3 regions of the Streptomyces sp. NPDC045470 genome follow, and region 2 is predicted to be linked to each of the others. Evidence: predicted binding sites of a transcription regulator. Region 2 holds the regulator's gene; each other region holds the start of a gene.

Region 1 (2,268 bases), on a different contig from region 2:
CCGCCCGAGCCTGGAGGCGTTCCGCGCCGCCGGCCTGGCGCGCTGACCGCCGCGCGCGGCCGTACACACCCGTACGCGGTCGCGCGCACCCGTACGCGTCGGCACACACCGGCACGCGTCCGCACACCACGACACGCGCCGGCGTACCTCCGTCCGCGCCCGCGGCCACCGGTACGCCCGCCGCCCTTACGCACTCCTCCCGCGAGCTGGAAGGCAGAACACCATGAGCGTCAACGTCCGCATCCCGACCATCCTGCGCACCTACACCGGCGGTCAGGCCGAGGTCCCCGCCGAGGGGGCGACCCTCTCCGAGGTCATCCAGAACCTGGAGCAGAACCACGCCGGCATCGCGGCCCGCGTCCTGGACGACACCGGCAAGCTGCGGCGCTTCGTGAACGTCTACGTCAACGACGACGACGTGCGCTTCGAGCAGGGCCTGGCGACGCCGACGCCGGACGGCGCGGGCGTCTCGATCATCCCGGCGGTGGCCGGCGGCTGCTGAGCCGGTCGCCCGGGACGCCGTAACGATCTTTTTCGGCCCTTCCCCGGCCCGACGGCTGGAATCGCCCTGTCCGCCACGAAGCGGACGGGGCGATTCCGTGTTGTTAAAGGCGATACAGTTGGGGTGATTCCTCGTCCAGCGCGTGCCGAACGCATATGAGAGCCCGGCAAGTTGTGCGCGAAGTGTGGACATGATTTGTCGTGTTGGTGAGCTTTGCCCGGCCCGACTTGCCCTGCCGTATGGGCTTTTCTCCGTATATTTGCGATTGTTCGCGAGAAGAATTCTCGTCCGACTGACCTGTTGCGCTGGGCAGTTGGACAGATACATTCAGCGGCGGTCGACGCGTTCCGGCGCACACCCCCTCCTGTCGGGGGGTGAGGTCTGACCCGGGTCCGCGGAGTGCGGTCCTGTGCAAGGGCCAGTAATAGGGGAGTTAGGCATGGCTCAGGGCACCGTCAAGTGGTTCAACGCGGAGAAGGGGTACGGCTTCATCGCGGTCGACGGTGGTGCGGATGTATTCGTCCACTACAGCGCGATCCAGATGGACGGTTACCGCACCCTTGAGGAGGGTCAGCGGGTCGAGTTCGAGATCTCGCAGGGCCAGAAAGGGCCGCAGGCGGACATGGTCCGCGTGGCCGGCTGAAGCGCCGACCGACTGCTGCGTACGAAGGTCCGCGTCCCCTGTGGGGGCGCGGGCCTTCTGTGTTTGGGTGGGTCGGGCGGGAGTGTCCCGGGGGAGGGCGGGTCGTCCGCCCGCGCCTGGTTTGGCACCCGCCCCCCATGGGGATGGCTCCCGCCAAGCCGCTTGCACTCTCATGGGTCGAGTGCTAATCATTGCGTTAGCACTCTACGAGTGAGAGTGACAGCTAAGGACCGACTCGGTGAGGTCCGCGGGCAGGTGGGGCAAGGAACCACCAGCTCACGAACCGTCCGTCGCGGGCGCCAGCGCGGTCCGGAGTATCCACCCTCCCCCAGACGCAGTCCGGGGGGACCCCCAGTCCGGGAGGACCACTTCACATGGCCAAGATCATCGCGTTCGACGAGGAGGCACGGCGCGGTCTCGAGCGCGGGATGAACCAGCTCGCCGACGCCGTCAAGGTCACCCTTGGCCCCAAGGGCCGCAACGTCGTCCTCGAGAAGAAGTGGGGCGCCCCCACGATCACCAACGATGGTGTGTCCATCGCCAAGGAGATCGAGCTCGAGGACCCGTACGAGAAGATCGGCGCCGAGCTGGTCAAGGAGGTCGCGAAGAAGACGGACGACGTCGCCGGTGACGGCACGACGACCGCGACCGTCCTGGCCCAGGCCCTGGTCCGCGAGGGCCTGCGCAACGTGGCCGCCGGCGCCAACCCGATGGCCCTCAAGCGCGGCATCGAGCGCGCCGTCGAGGCCGTCTCCGCCGCCCTGCTGGAGCAGGCCAAGGACGTGGAGACCAAGGAGCAGATCGCTTCGACCGCCTCCATCTCCGCCGCCGACACCCAGATCGGCGAGCTGATCGCCGAGGCCATGGACAAGGTCGGCAAGGAAGGCGTCATCACCGTCGAGGAGTCCCAGACCTTCGGTCTGGAGCTGGAGCTCACCGAGGGTATGCGCTTCGACAAGGGCTACATCTCGGCGTACTTCGCCACCGACATGGAGCGTATGGAGGCGTCGCTCGACGACCCGTACATCCTCATCGTCAACTCGAAGATCTCCAACGTGAAGGACCTCCTTCCGCTGCTGGAGAAGGTCATGCAGTCGGGCAAGCCGCTGCTGATCATCGCCGA
Region 2 (2,268 bases):
CGGGTGACCTGCGAGACCTCACCGCGGCCGCGGCACATGTCACAGGTCTGCGCCGAGGTGCCCGGCGCCGCGCCCTCTCCCGAACAGGTCGTACAGACGACGGCGGTGTCCACCTGGATGTCCTTGGTGGTCCCGAAGGCCGCCTCGTCCAGTTCGACGTCCAGCCGGATCATGGCGTCCTGGCCGCGCCGCGTGCGGGACCGGGGTCCGCGCTGCGAGGCCGTGCCGAAGAACGCGTCCATGATGTCGGAGAAGTTGCCGAAGCCCGCGCCGAAGCCGCCGGCCCCGCCGCCGCCACCCGCCTGCGAGAGGGGGTCGCCGCCCAGGTCGTAGACCTGCTTCTTCTGCGGGTCCGACAGCACCTCGTAAGCGGCGTTGATCTCCTTGAACCGCTCCTGGGTCTTCGGATCCGGGTTCACATCCGGGTGCAGCTCGCGGGCCAGCCGCCGGAAAGCCTTCTTGATCTCGTCCTGCGAGGCATCGCGTCGTACGCCCAGGACCGCGTAATAGTCCGTGGCCACTTACGACTCCGCGAGGATCTGTCCGACGTAACGTGCCACTGCGCGTACCGCTCCCATCGTTCCGGGGTAGTCCATGCGGGTCGGTCCGACCACGCCGAGTTTGGCGACTGCCTCGTCGCCCGAACCGTAACCGACCGCGACGACCGATGTGGACGTCAGGCCCTCATGGGCATTCTCATGCCCGATGCGTACGGTCATGCCGGAGTCCTTGGCCTCCCCCAGCAGTTTGAGGAGCACCACCTGCTCCTCCAGTGCCTCCAGCACCGGCCGGATGGTCAGTGGGAAATCGTGCCCGAAGCGCGTGAGATTGGCGGTGCCGCCGATCATCAGCCGCTCTTCGGTCTCCTCCACCAGAGTCTCCAGCAACACGGACAGCACTGTCGAGACCGTGCCCCGGTCCTCCTGCTCGAAGGACTCCGGGAGATCCTGCACGAGCTGCGGCACGTCCGTGAACCGCCGCCCCACCACGCGGCTGTTCAGCCGCGCCCGCAGGTCCGCCAAGGAGGTCTCGCCGAACGGCGCCGGGCAGTCCACCATGCGCTGCTCTACCCGGCCGGTGTCCGTGATCAGCACCAGCATCAGCCGGGCCGGCGCCAGCGACAGCAGTTCCACGTGCCGCACCGTGGACCGGGTCAGCGACGGGTACTGCACGACGGCGACCTGCCGCGTCAGTTGCGCCAGCAGCCGTACCGTACGGCCCACGACGTCGTCCAGGTCGACGGCGCCGTCCAGGAAGTTCTGGATGGCGCGCCGCTCGGGGCTGGACAGCGGCTTGACGCCGGCCAGCTTGTCGACGAAGAGGCGGTAGCCCTTGTCCGTCGGGATGCGCCCGGCGCTCGTGTGCGGCTGGGCGATGAAGCCCTCGTCCTCCAGCGCGGCCATGTCGTTGCGGACCGTGGCGGGTGAGACACCGAGCTGGTGCCGCTGGGTCAGCGCCTTGGAGCCGACCGGCTCCTCGGTCCCGACATAGTCCTGGACGATGGCGCGCAGCACTTCGAGTCTGCGTTCACTGAGCATCGCGCACACCTCCAGTCCGGCCGTGTCACCGGCGCGCGGCCGGGTTCTTCCGGGTCGTCTTCCCTGGCACTCATCAGGGCCGAGTGCCAGACCCTGACCAAGTGTACGGCCGGGTCGCACGGGCAGGGCAAGGGCGGCGGTACCGGAGTCGTGCTCCGGGCTCCCGCGAAATGCGTACCCCGTATGCCGCCGGGCATCCGGAACCTCCCGGTCCGGCGGGCAACGCTATCGCGATACGGCTAGCGTCTCGGTATGCGTACGACTTGGGAAGAGGCCGGGTGGGAACGGCTCGGCGCGGGCGTCGGCCGGCGCCGGATGCCCGGCTGGGACGAGACGGCCGGCGCCGTCGTCGGCTCGTCCGGCGTGCTGATCGTCGACACCGGCGCGACGCTCCGGGACGGCGCCGAGCTGCGCCGGCAGCTACGCGGCATCACGGGGCGGAACGTGACACATGTCGCGCTGACCCATCCCCATTTCGATCATGTGCTGGGCACCGCGGCCTTCGCGGGCGTCCAGGTCTTCGGCGCGGCCGGGCTCGACGAGTTCCTGCCGCGGGCCCAGGACGACCTGCGGCGCGACGCGGTGTCGCACGGCGTGGACCCGGACGCCGCCGCGGAGGCCGCCGACCTGCTCGTGCCCCCGCACCACCTCGTCTCCGGCGAACGCACCGTCGACCTCGGCGACCGGCAGGTCCTGCTCGCCAACGTCGGCCCCGGCCACACCGCGCACG
Region 3 (2,268 bases), on a different contig from region 2:
CTGGATGACCTTCTCCAGCAGCGGCAGCAGGTCCTGGATCGAGCCGATCTTGCCCTGGTGGATGAGGATGTACGGGTCCTCCAGGACCGCTTCCATCCGCTCCTGGTCGGTGACCATGTACGGCGAGAGGTAGCCCTTGTCGAAGGCCATGCCCTCGGTGAAGTCCAGCTCCAGACCGAAGGTGTTGGACTCCTCGACGGTGATCACACCGTCCTTGCCGACCTTGTCCATCGCCTCGGCGATCAGCTCGCCGACCTGCTTGTCCTGCGCGGACAGACCGGCGACGGCCGCGATGTCGGACTTCTCGTCGATCGGGCGGGCGGTCGCGAGGAGGTCCTCGGACACGGCCTTGACCGCGGCGTCGATGCCCTTCTTCAGGGCGGCCGGGGAAGCACCCGCGGCGACGTTGCGCAGGCCCTCACGGACCAGCGCCTGCGCCAGCACGGTGGCGGTGGTGGTGCCGTCACCAGCGATGTCGTTGGTCTTGGTCGCCACCTCCTTCACCAGCTGCGCGCCGAGGTTCTCGTACGGGTCGTCGACCTCGACCTCACGGGCGATGGTCACACCGTCGTTGGTGATGGTCGGGGCGCCGAACTTCTTGTCGATGACGACGTTGCGGCCCTTGGGGCCGATCGTCACCTTCACGGTGTCGGCAAGCTTGTTGACGCCGCGCTCAAGGGCGCGACGGGCGTCCTCGTCGAACTTCAGGATCTTCGCCATGAGTTACGTGTCCTTAGTCGTTCTCTGCAACGAACTGCGCCCCGGGATACCGGTTGTTTAGACGCGGGAACCAGGGGCGCAGAACTAGGCAATCTTCGGTGAATTACTTCTCGATGATCGCGAGCACGTCGCGCGCCGAGAGGACGAGGTACTCGTCGCCGTTGTACTTCACCTCGGTGCCGCCGTACTTGCTGTAGAGAACGACGTCACCCACCTGGACGTCGAGCGGCAGGCGCTCGCCGTTCTCGAAGCGGCCCGGACCCACGGCGAGGACGGCGCCCTCCTGGGGCTTCTCCTTCGCGGTGTCGGGAATGACCAGGCCCGAAGCCGTGGTCTGCTCGGCGTCGAGCGGCTGGACCACGATGCGGTCCTCGAGCGGCTTGATGGCAACCTTGGAGCTGGCGGTCGTCACGATCCGACCTCCCCCTTCGGAGATCTCACGGGGTTAACTGTCTGAGGTGGCGACCAGGTCGATCCGTCGTCGCGGGTGCCGGACCTGCCCGTCGCTGTGTTTGGCACTCCCCGGTGGAGAGTGCCAGAGCCGAGACTATGACGCGGTTAGCACTCGGTCAAGCGGAGTGCCAATGCGCCTTCGGCGCGTCTCTTCGGGGGGGCTGCTCGTGGGGCACCTTGCCCAGGTGGGGGGCTTGGCAATCCTGGGTTGCGCTTCGCGCGGGGGTTGTGGGGTGACCTGGGCTCGGACGGGGTTCGTTGTGGGAGCGGCGGGGGCGCGTAGGGGGCCAACTCTCCCCCAGCCTTCGGCCGGGGGTACCCCCAAGGCATCCTTTAGCTCCCCACGGCGTCCTTTAGCTGAGGTGCATCGGATACGTGGGCCAGTGTCCGGACTGCCCGCGGGGACGGTCCCCTACCCGCCCCCTCCGGTCGGATTGGCGAGCCCAGGTCTGTGGGGGTGGGAAAGAACGATTGTTCTGGTGCGCGCTCGACTGGCGGAGAGGCTCACGTGGTGTGGGCGCCACTGCTGCGGTCCTCCGGTCCGTCCTGTCGGGAATAGGGCGGAACCGGGACAATGAGTTCATGCACATACTGGTCGTGGAGGATGAAGAGGGGCTCGCCGACTCCTTGCGGCGGGGGCTGGCTGCTGAGGGGCACTGGGTGGATGTGGCCCGGGACGGGCATCGGGGGCTGGAGCTCGCGTTGGCGGGGGTGTACGACGCGATCGTGCTGGATGTGATGCTGCCGGGGCCCAGCGGGTACGAGATCTGTGGGCGGCTGCGGCGCCGGGACGACTGGACGCCTGTGCTGATGCTGACCGCCAAGGACGGCGAGTACGACGTGGCCGAAGGGCTGGACGCGGGCGCCGACGATTATCTGACCAAGCCGTTTTCGTTCGTTGTGCTGCTGGCCCGGCTGCGGGCGCTCACCCGGCGTGGGCGGGCCGCCGAGCGGCCCCGGACGCTGCAGAGCGGTGATCTCACTCTGGACGCCGATGCCCGGCGCTGTCGCCGCGGTGACACGGACATCGAGCTGACCGCCCGCGAACTGGGCGTGCTGCGCTGTCTCATGGCGGGCGAGGGGCAGGCGGTCGCC

The links. Region 2 encodes HrcA, which represses chaperone genes, less so after heat shock. Its sites were predicted from a motif close to TTNGCACTCNGNNNNNCNGAGTGCNAA; they were not measured.
Region 1: groL (chaperonin GroEL) is a predicted target of HrcA. The motif match lies at 1,342-1,368, and genes of this name have one in related genera.
Region 3: groES (co-chaperone GroES) is a predicted target of HrcA. The motif match lies at 1,279-1,305, and genes of this name have one in related genera.

What each region holds. Positions count from the first base shown of each region.
Region 1 is NZ_JBEZAN010000017.1:131,470-133,737, reverse strand. Features, by position in the region: gene thrC (threonine synthase) at 1-46, shown strand, start outside; gene AB0A97_RS33285 (MoaD/ThiS family protein) at 224-502, shown strand; gene AB0A97_RS33280 (cold-shock protein) at 942-1,145, shown strand; gene groL (chaperonin GroEL) at 1,520-2,268, shown strand, end outside.
Region 2 is NZ_JBEZAN010000001.1:940,170-942,437, forward strand. Features, by position in the region: gene dnaJ (molecular chaperone DnaJ) at 1-521, opposite strand, end outside; gene hrcA (heat-inducible transcriptional repressor HrcA) at 522-1,538, opposite strand; gene AB0A97_RS04145 (MBL fold metallo-hydrolase) at 1,791-2,268, shown strand, end outside.
Region 3 is NZ_JBEZAN010000004.1:232,283-234,550, reverse strand. Features, by position in the region: gene groL (chaperonin GroEL) at 1-720, opposite strand, end outside; gene groES (co-chaperone GroES) at 824-1,132, opposite strand; gene AB0A97_RS15410 (response regulator transcription factor) at 1,756-2,268, shown strand, end outside.